3 regions of the Paenibacillus sp. FW126-R14 genome follow, and region 2 is predicted to be linked to each of the others. Evidence: riboswitches for the same ligand, from Rfam matches in the RefSeq annotation. Region 2 holds a riboswitch; each other region holds the start of a gene.
The links. Region 2 has a riboswitch for ZMP and ZTP ahead of AC3WRW_RS00375 (GNAT family N-acetyltransferase). Riboswitches for the same ligand answer to the same signal wherever they lie in the genome.
Positions count from the first base shown of each region.

Region 1: it holds a riboswitch for ZMP and ZTP, as region 2 does, so the genes downstream of both, AC3WRW_RS15910 (bifunctional 5,10-methylenetetrahydrofolate dehydrogenase/5,10-methenyltetrahydrofolate cyclohydrolase) here and AC3WRW_RS00375 (GNAT family N-acetyltransferase) in region 2, are expected to answer to the same signal.
Region 3: it holds a riboswitch for ZMP and ZTP, as region 2 does, so the genes downstream of both, rpiB (ribose 5-phosphate isomerase B) here and AC3WRW_RS00375 (GNAT family N-acetyltransferase) in region 2, are expected to answer to the same signal.

Region 1 is NZ_JBYTBS010000022.1:69,560-75,426, forward strand. Features, by position in the region: gene AC3WRW_RS15890 (NAD(P)/FAD-dependent oxidoreductase) at 1-1,170, shown strand, start outside; gene AC3WRW_RS15895 (CBS domain-containing protein) at 1,236-1,691, opposite strand; gene AC3WRW_RS15900 (MarR family winged helix-turn-helix transcriptional regulator) at 1,829-2,248, shown strand; gene AC3WRW_RS15905 (NAD(P)/FAD-dependent oxidoreductase) at 2,256-3,191, opposite strand; gene AC3WRW_RS15910 (bifunctional 5,10-methylenetetrahydrofolate dehydrogenase/5,10-methenyltetrahydrofolate cyclohydrolase) at 3,346-4,179, opposite strand; ZMP/ZTP riboswitch at 4,226-4,305, opposite strand; gene AC3WRW_RS15915 (MFS transporter) at 4,350-5,681, opposite strand; gene AC3WRW_RS15920 (hypothetical protein) at 5,751-5,867, opposite strand, start outside.
Region 2 is NZ_JBYTBS010000001.1:100,625-106,491, forward strand. Features, by position in the region: gene deoD (purine-nucleoside phosphorylase) at 1-257, opposite strand, end outside; gene AC3WRW_RS00370 (GntR family transcriptional regulator) at 440-1,180, opposite strand; ZMP/ZTP riboswitch at 1,363-1,442, shown strand; gene AC3WRW_RS00375 (GNAT family N-acetyltransferase) at 1,492-2,586, shown strand; gene AC3WRW_RS00380 (MBL fold metallo-hydrolase) at 2,860-3,162, shown strand; gene AC3WRW_RS00385 (ABC transporter substrate-binding protein) at 3,642-4,658, shown strand; gene AC3WRW_RS00390 (FecCD family ABC transporter permease) at 4,754-5,770, shown strand; gene AC3WRW_RS00395 (ABC transporter ATP-binding protein) at 5,767-5,867, shown strand, end outside.
Region 3 is NZ_JBYTBS010000010.1:142,583-148,449, forward strand. Features, by position in the region: gene AC3WRW_RS09975 (TIGR01440 family protein) at 1-511, opposite strand, end outside; gene rpiB (ribose 5-phosphate isomerase B) at 524-982, opposite strand; ZMP/ZTP riboswitch at 1,086-1,166, opposite strand; gene AC3WRW_RS09985 (low molecular weight protein arginine phosphatase) at 1,224-1,823, opposite strand; gene AC3WRW_RS09990 (manganese efflux pump MntP) at 1,874-2,434, opposite strand; gene AC3WRW_RS09995 (L-threonylcarbamoyladenylate synthase) at 2,499-3,509, opposite strand; gene spoIIR (stage II sporulation protein R) at 3,604-4,359, opposite strand; gene prmC (peptide chain release factor N(5)-glutamine methyltransferase) at 4,503-5,372, opposite strand; gene prfA (peptide chain release factor 1) at 5,387-5,867, opposite strand, start outside.

The DNA of each region.
Region 1 (5,867 bases), on a different contig from region 2:
ATACTTATTCTTGGCGGCGGTTACGGCGGCCTTTTGACCGCACTGACAGCTCGTAAACATTTGACGGCTTCAGAAGCAAACATAACAATCATCAACCGCTTTCCAACACATCAAATTATTACGGAACTGCACCGTCTTGCCGGCGGCACGATTAAAGAGCAAGCTGTTGCGCTTCCACTGCAAAAACTGCTTGGCGACAAACATGTCAATATCGTTGTAGATACGATTAAAGAAATTAAACCAAATGATAAGCAAGTCGTTACAAGCAGCGGCGCTGTACATACTTACGATGCACTTGTCGTTGCTCTAGGTAGCGAAACGAACTACTTCGGCATTCCAGGGCTGGAAGAGAACAGCATGGTGCTTAAATCCGCTGCGGATGCTAACCGTATTCGTGAGCATGTTGAAGCTCGTCTGGATGCTTATAAAGCTTCCGGCAACAAAGCTGATGCAACCATCGTCGTTGGCGGTGGCGGTCTGACTGGCGTTGAGCTTGTTGGCGAGTTCGCGGATAAACTGCCGGAAGTTTGCCGCAGCAAAGGCATCGATTTCAGCGATATCTCCATCTATTGCGTGGAAGCTGGCCCAGCCATTCTTCCTGTATTCCCTAAAGTGCTGATCGAGCGCGCGGTAACCAGCCTTGAAAAACGCGGCGTTACGTTCCTAACTGGCGTAGCAATTACGGAAGCGACTAAAAACACGGTTTCCCTGAAAAGCGGACAAACCATCGAGTCGAATACGATCATTTGGACTGGCGGCGTGAAAGGCAACCCGGTTGTCGGCAGCTGTGGAATCGCAGAAGACCGCGGCCGTGCTACTGTCACATCGACGCTTCAATCCACTTCCCACGCGGATGTCTTCCTGGCAGGCGACTGCGCGGTAGTGTTCCCTGAAGGCAGTGAAAGACCGTACCCTCCTACTGCTCAACTTGCTTGGCAGATGGGTGAAACGGTTGGTTACAATCTCTCCGTTCTCATCAAGGGTGGCGCTATGGACAAATTCACCCCTGTATTCTCCGGAACGCTTGGAAGCTTAGGCCGTAAAGACGGAATCGGCACAATTGGCGGAAACAGCACGCAGTTGAAAGGCTTGCCTGCTTCCCTGATGAAAGAAGCGAGCAATGTTCGCTACTTGTCCCATATTCACGGTTTGTTCGCTCTTGCTTACTAAGCATTAAAAAAAGGATGTCCCTTAGCCTCTTCCGGCTATTCGGCATCCTTTTATTTCGTTTCCTATTATAAAAAAGACTGGAAAGAATGGCGAATAACGTCCCCCCTGCTGATAATGCCCGCTAATACGCCGCGGTGCAGGACAGGCAGTTTTTTTATTCGTTTTTTACCCAATATGGCAGCAATTTGCTCGATATCCTCTTCGGCGTCGACAGCAATCACTTTCTTTTGGGCGATTTTCATGACATTCATCGGGAGCAGATTTTGAACTCTTTCGTGGAATTCTTCGCTGTCTCCTTTGATCACAGCCGTGTAAATATAAGAACCGAAGACATGGTCATCATGCTTGCCGATATAGCGCATAATATCTCCATCGCTAATGTAAGCGGTTACCTCATTCCGATCGTTAACGACGGGAAGCCCGCTGATTCGGTACTTAATAAATTTCTCAATCACACTGCGGACAGGGTCATCTTCCTTCACTTTGTAAACTTGGCGGACCATGATTTCTTTGGCTTTCATGACCGTTCCCCTCCAATATGAATTGCCTTTGGATTTAACTAGATGTATAATGCAACTATATATTTGTATTATACAACTATACACCGTGAAGTTCAATTCCCCATCCATAAAGACTAAGAACTAAGATGAGGTAACTTATGACAATTCATCCTGCCGAAACGATTGAACTCGAACTAACCATACTTATGCGTCGATTCTTGGCTGCCACAACGAATAAAAAAATCGGTAATCTGGATCGTTCCGCTTATCTTCTGCTCCATCAAATCTCCTCTCATGGATCTGCTGGTGTGAAAGCTTTGGCTGAAGAGTTTCAACTGGATATGTCGACGATCAGCCGTCAAACCGCCGCATTAGAGCAGAAAGGTTACGTCTATCGGATTCCGGATCCTCAAGATGGACGCGCTTACTCTTTGCAAATTACCGAATTCGGCGCCAAGGAACTCGCTTCTAACAAGCAAGTCCGATTCGAACTTGTTATGGAGCTGCTCCAGGAATGGTCTTTGGATGACCAACAAAAATTTGGAGAGCTCCTTAGCAAATTTAATCGGACTTTTTAAAGATCGATTACTCAGTTTCACCTGTGAGATTAGAAGGACTGTTCCAAGCTTCGGCAAGCAGTTCATTATTGATGCCTACACCGGCCAGAGCCCCCATAGATGCAGCGGCAATCGCCTGATACATTTGTGTTGCCGCATCTCCCGCACTATAAATGCCAGGTACATTTGTTTTACCAAACGCATCTACGACAATCATGCCTGTTTCTGTCACTTGGCAGCCTAATTCCCTCGGCAAATCCGATCCGGGAACCAGATTTGGGGCAAAGAAAATGCCCGTACAGTTTAATTGGGTGCCATCCTTCAGATGGATATGCTGCACCATACCATCCTTTGAATGGATTTGCTCAATAGGAGCATCAAATACGGGTACATTGTGAAGCTTCAACTCTTCGCGTTCTTCTTCCGTCAATTCATCTGGTCCGTTCGTGCAGATAACGTAGTGACTTGTCCAGCCTGCCAGCATTTTGGCCGAGTGTAGCGCTCTAGCCCCTTTCCCAATAAGAACAAGCTGTTGGTCTCTCAATTCCCAACCGTCGCAATAGGGGCAAACAAAAGCACTTTTGCCATATACCTCTTGCAAGCCGTTGATTTCCAACGGTACATCCTTCATCCCTACAGCAAAAAGCAGCTTTTTGGCCCTGAAAGATGAGCCTTGTCCTGTCGTAATCTGAAAATTACCTTCCTCGCCCGAAATCGAATGAGCTGTCTCCTCTACAAAATGAACGGACGGATAAGCTTGAATCTGTTCCTTCGCAATTCGCCGAAACTCCCCCGGAGGAATGCCGTCGCGCGTCAGAAACCCGTGAGTCTCACGAGTAACCCGATTGCGCGGACGTCCTTCGTCGATCACGACTACACGTTTTCTCGCCCTGCCTAACACAAGCGCCGCATTCAATCCTGCTGGCCCTCCGCCAATAATGGCTGCGTCAAAAGATAATGCCATTTTCATCACCCTCCTGTATAAAAACTATTAAAGACCCTTAATGTCTATAATAACACTTGAAGGTTTAAAGATCAAGATAACATCGACCTAGAGTGGCCGTCTCCTAAAGCAACTGAATCTCCTTATGAGACAGCCTCTCATAACTGAATTTAAACTATCTATCAGAAGCATCCACTGTATGTTTAAGCAATGTTGCAATGGTTACAGGTCCAACTCCCGCTGGTACAGGTGTGATTGCACTAGCACTCAGCAAGCAGCTTTGGTAATCTACGTCTCCCACATTCCCTGCATTGTACCCAGCGTCCAACACAATAGCACCCTGCTTGATCCAACTGCCTTTGACGAAATTTGGTTTCCCCACAGCTGCAACCACTATATCACCTAAACGTACAATCTCTTCTAGATTAGCCGTTCTAGAATGACATGTTGTAACCGTCGCGTTACTGTTCAGCAGCATGGCTGACACTGGCTTGCCGAGAATGGGACTCCGTCCAATCACGACGGCATGTTTACCTGCAACTTCGAGGTCGTAAAACGCCAAGATTGCCATAATTGCCGCGGGTGTGCAGGATGGAAATCGAGCTATGCCGAATGCATTTTGCGCATAACCCAGCGTGGTAACACCATCTACGTCTTTCTCGATTCGAATGGTATCAAATGCTGCCCGCTCGTCAATATGCGGGGGGACTGGATGTTGGAGCAGAATGCCGTGTACATTCGGATCCGCGTTAAGCTTGTTGATTTCTTCGATTAATTCACTCGTAGTCGTATTCTCAGGTAAATCTACACGGATGGAGCGCATACCTAGCTTTCGGCATGCATTGCCTTTCATCCTGACATAAGTGGCTGAGGAAGGATTATTTCCAACCAAAACTGTAGCTAGGCAGGGAACAATCCCTCGTTCGGATAGAGCTCTTATTCGCTCCGCAAGATCCTCTTTCATCTTCTCCGCGACTCGATTACCGTCTAGAATTAACTTCTCTGTCATATAGATCAGCCCCCTTTAAACATAAAGAGGCAGGGATAATCATCCCTACCTCTGCCCAGGCGTACGGCTCTATACATATGTGCTCCCTCGTGGTACTCCACGTTTACGCCAGTCGCACATACAAGTCATTTTCATTAATTATATTCTCAAAATTACAAAACAGGCAAGCCTTACTTTTCCAAGACCGCTGTTTTCTCCGAAACAGAAAACTTATACCAGAACAGCATCCCCGCAGAAACCAATCCGATTATCAGCAGTAAACTGTATACGTGCCGGTAGGCTTGAAGAAGACTCGATCTCTTCTGTACTTCAAGCAAAATGCCACACACCGCTACTGAGATCGATCCACCGCAAAACTGAATGAGCTGCATAAGTCCCATTCCTGAACCAATGAGCTCTTTAGGCAAAATACGCGACGTCTCATTATTCAAAGACGATATCGTTGCAGAAAATGCAGGTGAAAAACAAATATATCCAAGGAGAATCACCATTGGCGAAAAACCAAGCACTGTACAGAAACCTAGCATGACAATGGACAATACCGTATGGCCAATGAGCAGAAAGCGCAAGTTGCCGTACAGATCAATCCATCGCCCTACATAGCGCGTCAAGAAAGCGGACAGCACCGCCCCCGGTGCGATCGTTAAGCCGATCTTCATAGCCGAGTAGTGGTACAAGTTGGCCAGAGCCAGCGGCATCAGGAACAAGTTGCCCAAGTTCAAAACCAAAATGCAAAACCCAATCACAACGAGCAGCCGAAAATCGTTTCTTTTTAGCAAAACAGGGTTGATAAACGATTGTTTTCCCCGTCTCATATGCCAAAAATGCGCCAAAAATGAAAGGCAGCTGACCGCAAGCCAAATTAGCGACATTTGCGTCACGGCTAACAGCAAGGTGGCCGCATTGACTACCGTTAGCAGCGCCCCGAGAATATCTAACTGGAAAGGCAATCCAGGTTCTTTGGGAAGCAATCGAAGCAGAATCGGAAGGATCACGAGGACAAGCACCGTTATGGCGAATAGCCCATTCCAGCCCCAATATTCTGAAATTAGCCCGCCAACAATCGGACCTAATCCGAAAGCCATCGCGCTCCCTGCCGATATCATGGCGATCGCGGAGCCGCGCCTTTCTAGCGGAACATAGCGGCTGGCTAGCACCAATCCTAACCCTGCCATTACGCCAGCACCCGCAGATTGGAGTATACGCGCCATCAGAAGGACATGGAAATCGCGTGCAAAAATGCCAAGGACAGACGACAAGCCTAGCACAAGCAGCCCTACTGTCAATAATCGTCGTATAGGCACCGTATCGGTGAGCCGGCTGTATATCACAGTGGATAACGCATAACCGATGGAATAGCTTGAAATCACCCAAGAGCCGAGATCTGCGGAAATCTGGAGATCTTGGATAATGCTTGGGATGGAGACATTAAACATCGTTGTATTCATGACAACGATAAATAAGCCGATCGTCCAGACCGGCAGCACAACTTTGTCGTTCATTGCTTCACGTCCTGTCTGAATCCTACATGTAGTTCTCGTATACAGCATTTCAAAAAATGTAACGCTTTATTACTTTTCCGTACCTTGTAAGCCTACATGCATAACGGTTCGATTTCCACCCCATGTCGAGATAAAATCGACCTGATATCGGCACGAGCGGCTCTCATAATTGCTATGACCCAATTT
Region 2 (5,867 bases):
AATACATGAATCAGCTCCCATGAATACAGACTCATGCTTGGAGTGCCCATTCCGGTTCCCATCACGGATATTTTTCTGCCCTTGAAAGTTCCCGTGTAGCCCAGCATGCCGCGGACTTCATTGAACTGGACAACATTATTCAGATAGGTCTCTGCAATAAACTTCGCTCTTAAAGGATCGCCTGGCAATAGAATCGTCTCAGCAATCTCTGCTCCTCCGGGTTTAATATGCGGCGTTTCTTTATTGGATGTATTCAATGTACATCTCACCCTTCTTTATGAATTTGTATAGTTGTATAACGACTTGTCTAATTGGTACATAGATAAAATACCATACATCGTAATCCATTATCAACTCTTTTTTGCGGGATGCAAAATAGGCAGCCGACTCTCCGTTATGGAGATCCCGCTGCCCTGCAATTATAACGCCCTAGCTATGTCTATTTCGAAGCGTTGATCCTAATCTGGCTAAATTCTTTAGGAATGTAGTATTTATTGTATACAATAGGGTGCTGTTCATTTACATATAGACTTTCCAGCAGCAAGTCACACCCTTCGCCGCTATCAAGTTCAAATATTTGAGATGAGGTATTCAGCACCGTGGAATGCTTGACCTCCACCGTTGCAGAGTTAGCCAACTCATAGATCTTATTCTCCAGCATGTCCAGCAGTTGCGCTTCATTCTGAAGGTCCAAGTTGAGTTCTGTTACGGCCTCAATGGCCATAAAGGTAAATCCGAAGGCCACTACCTGATCTTTGCTTTTGTACCAACGTTCAATGGCTACCACCGCGGTGGCTTTCCTGTTCAGGACCTCTTTGGTGTAGTCACTCTCCAGGTCCAGTCTGAACTTTATTTCTACATGATCAATGTCCTCTGTATGGCACTTATAAATCGGATTCCCGATTTTCTCCAGGCCCACCTTTGTCTCGGTGATTCGAGATCGGGTAACAAAGTTGCCTTTACCATGAATGCTCTTCACCAGCCCGTCATCCTGCAATAGAGCCAGAGCTTGTCTTAACGTCATTCTGCTTACATCGAACATTTTGGCTAGTTCAGGTTCCGTAGGCAATTGGCTGTCGGGGGGGAACACGCCATTCATGATTTGTTTGAAAAGTTCATCGTATACGGTAAGGTAAAGCGGTTTTTTGGATTTGGCCAGCTGTTCCGTCTTTATTTCCATTAGTTCACACCTATATTCTCCTAATTCATCAGTTAAGGAACATTATATCATGTGATGGTGTGTTTGGAAGCCCATACATGATTACGCACTTGTTTGGTTATTAATTCAGAAGCGAGAGATTGGTTTCGACCTGGGGTTTCATCTAGACGCTTCTAAATTTTCTATGTATAATAAAGTAAATTTCTGGTATGCGTAACTGGCGAAACGTAGAGGACTACGGGGGAGCGCATATTTCATACAGCCGATCGCCTGGGCAGAGCGTTTGATCCGTTGGGTCGAAGGCTCTTTTTATTTCTAAGGAGATGATGTCGATGGAATGGGTAAAGCAGGTTGGCGTTGTGTTGTACGATAAGGTAGATATGTTGGATTTTGCCGGTCCTCATGATGTGTTTGGGGTGGCTGGATACTTGGGTGGGAATTTTCAGGTCTTTACGGTAGCCGAAAAGAACACCCCTTTGACAACCGTTAGCGGCATCACGATTACTCCCCAATACAGCTTCGATACTTGTCCAACGATAGACATCCTCATCGTCCCCGGAGGTTTGGGGTCTCGGACAGAAATAACCAACTCGCACTTGATCGCTTGGGTTCGCGAGTCGGCGGGCAACGCCGAGATTGTGCTTTCGGTATGTACCGGAGCCCTGCTGCTGGCGAAAGCCGGGGTGCTGGAGGGGCTTCGGGTGACAACGAATCGGATGGCGTACGACCTTTTACGAGGCATGGTTTCACCAGGTGCAACAATTGTGGAGAATGCTCGGTATGTCGATAACGGCAAAATTATCCTGTCAGGCGGTGTCACTACAGGGTTCGATGCGGCGCTGCATGCCGTTGCAAGGTTGTGCGGCGAATCGTTGGCGATGGAAACGGCTTCGCGGTTGGAGTACCGCTGGCATAACAAGCTGGACATTCGAAGAGCGGGACTGGAGGATGCGGAAGCGGTACGTGGACTTTTGGCCGGTGCGGCACAGTGGATTCAGCGGACGCAGGGCTTTGTCCAGTGGCGCGAGGAGCGGTTTACGCATGCGTACGTGTCCGATGTGATCGACCGGCATGAGGTATTTGTGGCGGATATGCATGGTGTGCCCGTCGGCTGTTTTTCCGTTCAGTGGGAGTATGAAGAGATCTGGGGAGATCAGTTCCACGAAAATGCCGGCTATGTACATCGGCTGGCTGTTTCCCGGGATTGTCTAGGCATGGGAATCGGCACGCGGCTGCTCAATTGGGCTGATGGCTATGTCAAAGACCAAGGCAAAGCTTGGCTGCGTCTGGATTGTATGGCTGATAATGCGGCGCTTAATGGGTATTATGCCCGTCAAGGTTTTGCGTTTTGTGGACGCTATGAAGGTCAAGGCTGGAGTGCGCACTTGTACGAACGGCGTATCGCAGGAAATGCAGATGTGAAATAACGCTAATGAGGGTAAAACACGTGGGGTTAGATCGTATCTCGTTGAGCTTTTGAGATTATGAGCGGTGAACCCTACCACAGGTAACGGCGAAAAATTGAGGTTGAGGGAACGTTACTTTGTCCAGAGAATAGGAATGTGATAGCTTAAATTGCCCTGCCCCACCCAATTGAAAGGTTGGGATACCAAATCTACGGACGGACGGGGGCAAAAGGTTATTACCTTTGTACTACCTCTTAATTGTGCGGGGGCAAAACGTGAAGGAGGATTTATTTGATGGAATTGAGACGGATAACAGATCGTGTTTTTTATACTATGTTTAGTAAAGAGTCCGATAGGCCGGTTCTTGGATATATACATGGGCAAAAGTATTCTTTAATGGTGGACTCAGGCAATTCTAAAAATCATGTTGAATTGTTTAATGAAGCTGTACGTAACGAAGGCTTCAGAAAGCCGGAAATAATTGCGATTACGCATTGGCACTGGGATCATACTTTTGGGATGCATGCAGTGGAAGGGGTAACAATAGCACACCAAAAAACGAATGATAAATTAGCAGAAATAGCTAAGTGGGAATAATAATTGCTACTTAGATAAAGACAAATTGCGTTCTCTAATTACAGCGATTGAGGGATTTGATTTTGATACTTGTGTAGTAGGACATGCTGAGCCTGTAAGTAAACAAAAGATTGTTAATATCATGAATTCTCTTCTGGAACGTTAAATATATGATCATTTCGTACAGAAAAACAAGTTATCGCCAACAACCATCAATGACCTTCCTGAGGTCGTCGATGGTTGTTTTCTAGTTAACCATTAATTTTGATGGACACTCGATGTCCCCAAATCCTTGTCTTGGATGGACATGAAAAAAAAGGTAATTTTCACATGATCGTAACAACTATAGCTCTATCTGGTCATGTGGAGAAGGAACTCATTCATTATTATTGGTAAATCAGAAGAAACCAAATCGCTGCTTGCAGAAATGGATCATGGATTCAGAAATTAGGACTAAATCCACAAGATCTCGTGTATCCCGAAATTTATGGAGGTGCGTAATGAGTATGAAGAAATATGCAAGGTTGAACAGATTCGCATTAACGATTTTAAGTGTTTTTGTGGCATGGACACTGGCAGGCTGCGGTTCCAAGATAGACCATAGCTCCATGGAGAATATGACTAAGGAGACAGGCCAAGCCACAACGCCATCTTCCGATGCGCAACCGTATCTGACGTTCACGGATGCTGAGGGACAGAAAGTCGTATCGGCTAAAAAACCAGAACGAATCGTGTTCCTAGCCTCTGAGGCGCTCAATTTGTTCTACCAGCTTGGTGGAAGCGTTGTCGGATATGCAACTTCCCCTGGAACCCCTGTTCCAGAAGCGGCTAAGACGGCTAAGAATGTAGGGCAGGTCGATAGTGCAAGCCTGGAGTTAATTCAAAGTTTAAAGCCTGATATTGTCATTGGACAATGGTTCGCTAATCCCGCGTTAAGAGAGCCTTTCGCATCCAGTAACATTCCGTTTGCTCTCCTGAAAATTACTAATTATGAGGAGCTTCAAAAAGCAGGCCGTTTGTTCGGACAACTGATTGGCAAAGGAGAGGAAGCTGGGGCAACGCTAGATGAATTGGACAACAGGGTTCAGGCTATCGTTAGCAAGCTGCCGAAACAATCACCGACCTATGCACAAGTTACACTTATGGAGTCTATGGGGACATACATTACAAAAGGCGGCAGCATGACGTCTGATATTGCAAATAGACTTAATCTGAAAAATGCAGCTGTCGGGATGACGGGGGAAGTGATACCGGATTACGTTCCATTCAGTCTGGAGAAATTGATTGACATCGATCCAGAATACTTGTTAATAAACTTTCATGGTGATGAAGATATTAACCGAAAAATATTGGAACAAACTATGCAGAGCAACCCTGCCTATAACTCTCTTCGAGCGGTGAAGGAGAACAAGGTATTAATTCTTCCGTCGAAAATCGAAGCTGCGCCTGATTTAGACATCGATAAGCTGTTCGAAAAAATCGCTAAGTTTGTTTATCCCAATGTTTATGGGGCATAAAATCTTAAGCTAATAACAAGGGGGCGCTTTTATGAGGCGCCCTTTATCTTGAAAGGGGCAAGAGGGAGGAGCCGGTATGGCGTATCCCGTAATCTATGAAACAGCGTAAAGAAAGATTGGCGGTCAAGGAACGTATTTCGTGGAAAATGTTCGTCATTAGTCTGTTTCTTGTGCTAGCGGTGATCAGCATCGTTGTCAGCTTAGCCTTCGGAGCAGTGGATGTAAGTCTACCCAACATTATTTCCATTATCCTAGGAAATAAGGGGGCGCACAGTTACACGATTATTTGGAATATAAGACTTCCCAGAACCTTCGTTGCTGCGTTGGTCGGTATGAATCTAGCTCTCTCCGGTGCGCTGCTGCAAGGTGTAATGAGAAATCCGATGGCGGATCCGCAGATTATAGGCGTATCCTCCGGGGCGGGATTGTTTGGAATGGGCCTTCTGCTTGCTTTTCCCGCATACGTCCATTTACTTGTTCCGGCCGCTTTTGTCGGAGCATTGGTTACGGCCCTGTTTGTATATCTATTGGCATGGAATAAAGGAGTCACACCCATACGGATTGTATTGGCGGGGGTTGCTGTCTCTGCATTTTTGAATTCGGCCGTATCGGGCCTGTTCACCTTCTACAGCAACCGCGTGCCGGGCGTTCTCGGTTTTATGGTAGGCACATTGTCGGCTAAAGACTGGGCAGATTTTAGAATGCTTCTACCCTACTCCATCATCGGGGTCATATTGGCAATCATCGGCTCTCAGCGTATGAACATTTTGTTACTGGGAGATGCCGAAGCTAGGTCACTTGGATTAAATACGGAAGCTTATCGGCTATGGTTTGTCGCGATTAGCGCATTGCTGGCCGCAAGCGCTGTAAGCGTCGTTGGATTATTAGGCTTTGTCGGCTTAATTGTGCCTCATGCTGCGCGATTATTAGTGGGGAATGATTATCGGATTTTGTTGCCTTGCTCAGCCTTGCTTGGCATCACGGTTATAACGGCTTCCGACACGCTGGCGCGTGTCGCCTTTGCTCCAATCGAGCTCCCAGTTGGCATCGTCATGGGAGCAATCGGAGCCCCGTTTTTCTTATATTTGCTTAGAAAGAAGAGCAGTCTATGATTATTGAAGCCAAAAATGTAGAGATAAAATATGGAGATAAGACGGTCGTTTCTTCGATCAGCATTCCGTTTGAACAAGGGAAGATTCATAGTATTTT
Region 3 (5,867 bases), on a different contig from region 2:
TAAACGCCATGGTCACATAGGCATGACCGATATTTCGCACGGGGGGCCTTGCAGGTACGGCAACCCGCCGCAAATGCATCCCGATCAACGTGCTGCCGATATCAATCCCGGCGTGCGCCTGAATCGTCTCGACAACGACAGGCTTTGCGAAGTGGCGGTACGCGTACGAGGCCATCGAACCGCCAGCTTTGGGCACCGGAATAACCGCTACGGGCTCAAGCTGAGGAGCCTTGAACAGCAGCTCTTCCTCGATGACAAGCGCACGGTTCAAATGCTCGCAGCATTGGAAAGCCAAGTGCAGCCCGAACTCGCGGCTTATACGCTGCGCCGTTTCAAAAATCGGCCGGGCCGCATCCAGCGTCCCCGAAGTGCCGATCCGGTGCCCGAGAATTTCACTTGTGCTCGTACCGATAACCAGAATATGACCTGGCTGCAGACTGCCCACCTTGACCAACTCACGAAGATTTGTTTCCAAGCCTTCTGCAATCGTGTGAAGTATGGAATCTGTCATCGCGGTCGCCCTCTATGGATGAATCGCGAAGCGATCTTCGATGCTTTGCACTTTGTTAATGCGGTTTTGATGGCGGACGCCTTGCGAAAACTCCGTCTCCAGCCAAATTTTTACAATTTCCTCAGCAACGCCCGGTCCGATGACACGCTCACCTAAAGCAAGGACATTCGTATCATTGTGCTCCCGTGTCGCTTTGGCGGAAAAGAGATCATGCACCAGGGCACAACGGATCCCCGGAACCTTATTCGCAGCGATGGACATGCCGATGCCCGTTCCGCAGATGAGAATCCCTTTGTCGGCTCCGCCGGAAACCACTTGCTCGCAAACTTGCAGCGCATAATCCGGATAATCGACCGAATCTGCACAGCTGCAGCCATAATCTATAACCTGATGACCTAATGATTCAATAAAAGGAATGATAACATCTTTCAAACGATAGCCTGCATGATCCGCACCTAACGCAATTTTCATGAGTAGAACGCTCCTTTGCTTGTTCGAATTCGACCATCCTATTATATCCCAAAGTCCACCAGAAAACGAAAAAAAGAGCGGACACGCTAGAAATAGCGCGTTGCTCTTTTGCCCAGGCGACCGGCCGTATAGCTCAATGCTCCACTGTGGTTGATCCCACTCGTCGCCAGTTACATTGAGTCCTGCTTGATAGGTACATTTTATCGTATTATGCTCCGGGTGTAAAGACGTATTCCGCAAATCATTTCCCAGTCTGCGGGCCCTCTTTCTGTCGAAGCTTTGCAACTAATTTATCTAAACTCCCGCCTATTTCCTTCGCCGTTTGCCGGTAAACCTCTAGCGAACCCCCGTACGGGTCGGAAATATCGTAATCCGGAATGGCATGTTCAAGGGTATAAATACGATTTCTTTCTTCGAGCGTCACCGTTTGCGACAGAGCCTGCTTGAGCTGAACTTCCGTCACAAGCTTTTCCCTTTCCTCAATCGCCTGCAGGACATGATGGTCATCCTCTACATATTCTTTGAGCGTAAAAGTTTTCTCGACTGCAGCCGGGAATCGCTGGATCACCGTGCGTTTATGCCCCATCGTCATCGTCAAAATAACATCTGCCCACTTCACTTCAGACTCCTGAATCGCCAACGAGCTAATGGACTCCGTGAAGCCCGCTTCTTGCAGGAGCGATGCACTGTTCAGGGAGATCGGAGCGCCCGTCATCGCCGATACCCCAGCTGAACGAACTTCCGCCGCAAGTCCTTCTTGATGCACCCTGATACGCAGCAAACCTTCAGCTAATGGACTGCGGCACGTATTTCCTGTACAGACAAATAGAATTCGCAACATGAGTTCCTCCTAAAAGTTTTAAAGGCAGAGCCTTCTCTACCTGTATTGTATCATAGCAAAAACTTGATCCCAAACGCGAGCAAAATAAGTCCGCCAAACGCCTCGCCATACTCGCCAACCCAACCGTTAACCCGCCTTCCGACCAATAATCCGGCTATGGAAAGCAAAGCGCCGAACAAGCCAAACACAAGCACCGTAAGCAAAATATCCGTCGCGAACATCCCTAGAGACACCCCAACAGAGAACGAATCTATACTGACACTAAGCGCGAAAATCGTCAGACCCCATAGCGATCTATGATCGAAAGAAGTCGCTTCCTCCCCGCGAATCGAGCTGTACACCATATGGGAGCCCAAAAGAATAAGCAAACATCCGCCGGCCGCTGTAGCGACATTGCCTAGCAAGTGCGAGACATATTGCCCCATGAACATGCCCATCAACGGCATAATGATGTGGAAAATACCAATCACAATGCTTATTTTCAAAATATCCATCAAGCGAATCCCCTTCATGCCGATGCCGATCCCCAAGGAAAAAGCATCCAAGCCCAGAGCAATCGCCATGATGAATATGGTGATGATCTGCCCAAAGTCAACGTCATTTAAGAGCATAAGTACGATCCCCCTTGTCCGCTTTCTTAACCAAGATATGCGGACAAACTGGGAATCATGCTAGCTAAACGCGTACAAGCCGATGACCTGCCGCTTTGCGCAGACGATTCATGATCGCTTGACCAATTCCCGTTTCCGGACAGCCCTCTGCGACGATATAATGAATGTCTTGCAGATCGAATTCTCTTAATGCAGCGTACAGCTCCTGGGCAATCGTTTCCGGCTCAGCTAACGATCCGCAGGCAATCACCAAATCGGCTTCAAAGCGGGAAGCTCTTTCCTCAAAAGTAAGGATACCGGTCGATTCCCCTCTTGCCTTGGCTGCATGAATGTCACCCTGAATCCAAGCAGACACTGCCTCTGCATCGTCGCCAAAAACGATATGCATGTACCCCTTCGGCGCGTAATGCGTATACTTCATGCCCGGAGCACGCGGCGTCTCCGAAGCCTGCACATCTTCCCGTTCCGGCTCATGAATTTGAATAGCCGGCAGCGCGGACTGCAGCTGTTCCGCCGTCACACCGCCAGGACGCAGTATATACAGCTGGCCCTCAACAAGCTGAATCACCGTCGATTCGACTCCGACACCCGTTCCTCCGCCGTCCACAATGCCTCCGATTCGACCGTCAAGGTCTTCTCTGACATGCGATGCCAGTGTCGGACTCGGTCTGCCTGAACGATTGGCGCTTGGCGCCGCAATAGGAAGCTCCGCTTCACGAAGCAGCTGCAGAGCTACCGGATGATCAGGTATTCTTATCCCTACCGTCGTAAGACCGGCCGTCACCAACGGCGAAATGCCGCCTGGTTTCACAGGCAGCACAATAGTAAGAGGACCCGGCCAGAAAGCTTCCATAAGACTGCGATGATCGGGCGTGACGCAAGCAGGCTCGATCAAACCTGTGAGCTGCCGGGTATCCGCGATATGAACGATCAGTGGATTATCGGAGGGCCGTCCTTTGGCTGAGAAAATACGTTCAACCGCTGAGGTATTCGTAGCGTCAGCACCAAGGCCGTATACCGTTTCTGTCGGGAAAGCGACGGTGTCTCCGCTCCTCAGAAGCGCTGCCGCTTCCATCAATTCTCCACCCCTACCGCTTCCCTGCTCAGGATCCACTTTCCAATACTTTGTCACCAGCTATCATCCTTACTTCCGAATTAAATTCAATTTATTAACTAAACCAGGCAACCACTTTCTTGATCATTTCCCAGACAAAAAACTTCACTTCAGGCTGCGAGCCGGCGGGCTGCACTTGTTCTTTTGTGCTTGATGTGCCTGCTGTGCTTGCCTTAGCTTCTTTACCCTGCTTAACCGTTGTCTGAGCTGCTTTACTGTCTTTGGCTGTTGCCGAAGGTGAAGTTGTGATCTTCTCTTGGCCCTCCGTTTTGGCTACGACAGCCGCTGCCGCCACAGCTTCTCCGGAAACAGAGTCCACAAAGCAAAGCGGCGGAAACAACACACACCACCAGTTCTGACCTTCCCCGCTGCCAATCGTGACGCGAAGCGCTTCGTAATCACCTGCCGGATACACTTCGTTACCGTACATTTTGGTAGGGAAAGGGACTTTGCCAAGCTCAACCGTATGCGTATAAGTATAACCCCGAGCTTCGATCATTTGCCCGACAAGCGCATCGAACTCCGGTAAATGAGCCGTTACCACCGCTCTCGCTTCATCCAGTGAGTGAGGTCCAATAACCCAATCCTGCATACGCGCAATAATCGCATCTCGAATTTCACGCTTTAGCGCCTGATCTTGCGCAGAGTCCGAATTTGCTAGAATCCGCAGGCGAATAGATTCTTCCGGTATCGTAGGCGAAATCACCGCCGCATTCGTACGATTGGATTCCCAACTAGTAATCATAACAATAAGTGCAAAAGCCACGAATAATAAATGTTTAAATGAATGACGATCCGTTCTTTTTACCATAAGGAAAAGCCCCTTTCCTTTCGCTTCTACTAGCCAGTATAGGCAAAAAGAGGAGAGGCTAAACCTAGTAATCTATTTAAATTTGATAGGATTGATAGAGTCGCTTGCCGGGCTCGGTTGCAGCGGGGATTCCCTGAGCTGAATCATAGGAGCGCCCGGATCGCGATCACATGGCGATCGATCCCCTGCAGATCCGGCACGAACCGGATCTGCTCCCAATCCGCGGCGGCCCGCAGCATCGCCGCGACAGCCTCCGCCTGCCCGATGCCGACCTCGAACCCGACCACGGTCGGGATTCGCGGCAGCAGCGGCAGCTGCCCAATCATCCGGCGGTATAAGTCGAGTCCCTCGACACCGCCGAATAAAGCTGTGTGCGGCTCGAACAGCCGCACCTCCGGCATCAGCGCCGGGAGCTCGCCATCAGGAATATACGGTGGGTTGGACACCAGTATATCCGGAGCGATCCGGCGCTTGATATAGGGCTCGAGGAGGTCGCCCTCGAGCCACTCCACCCGCGCAGCCACGCCGTGCCGCTGCGCGTTCGAGCGGGCCATCTCCAGCGCTGCCGCGGAGATGTCGCTGCCGGCCACGCGCCAGTCCGGGCGCGCGTGAGCCACGGTCACCGGGATGATGCCACTCCCGGTGCCCACATCCGCAAGCAGCGGAGCACCTTGCGGGAACAGACGCGAGCCCTCGTGGAGCAAAGCTTCCACGAGCAGCTCCGTCTCCGGCCGCGGAATCAGCACGGCCGGGCTCACCGCAAACGGAAGGCCGTAAAAATCCTGCTCGCCGGTAATGTACTGCACCGGCTCGCCCGCGGCCTTCCTCTCTACAAGCTGGCGCCAGGCATCCGCCAGCTCCACCGGAAACTGTTCCTGGAAACGGAACAGCAGTTCTGTCCTGCTGCAGCCAAGCAGGTGCTGCAGCAAAAGCTCCACACAGGAAGCTGCTTCCGCTACGCCCAGCTTCCCTAAAAAAGAAGAAGCCTCTACATAGGCTTCTCTAATCGTCATCGAGGCAGTCGGCATCACATTGCCTGCTCCCCTTTATCTAAAGCATCGGACTGTGCAGCAATGGTTAGTGCGGACACAATCTCCGCCATATCCCCGTTTAGAACAGTTTCCAAACGATGCAAAGTCAAGCCGATCCGGTGATCCGTAATCCGGCTTTGCGGGAAGTTGTACGTGCGAATTCGCTCCGAACGGTCTCCCGTTCCAACCTTGCTCTTGCGCTCGCCCGCGTATTTCGCTTCCTCTTCCTCGCGCATCTTATCCGAAATCCGCGCGCGCAGTACGCGAAGCGCTTGCTCCTTATTGGAGTTTTGCGATTTGCCGTCCTGACACGTCGCAACGATGCCCGTAGGCACATGCGTTACGCGAACCGCTGATTTCGTCGTGTTAACGGACTGACCGCCTGCTCCGCTGGAGCAGAACGTATCTACGCGAATATCCGCATCATGAATGACAATCTCAACATCTTCCGCTTCCGGCATCACAACAACCGTGGAC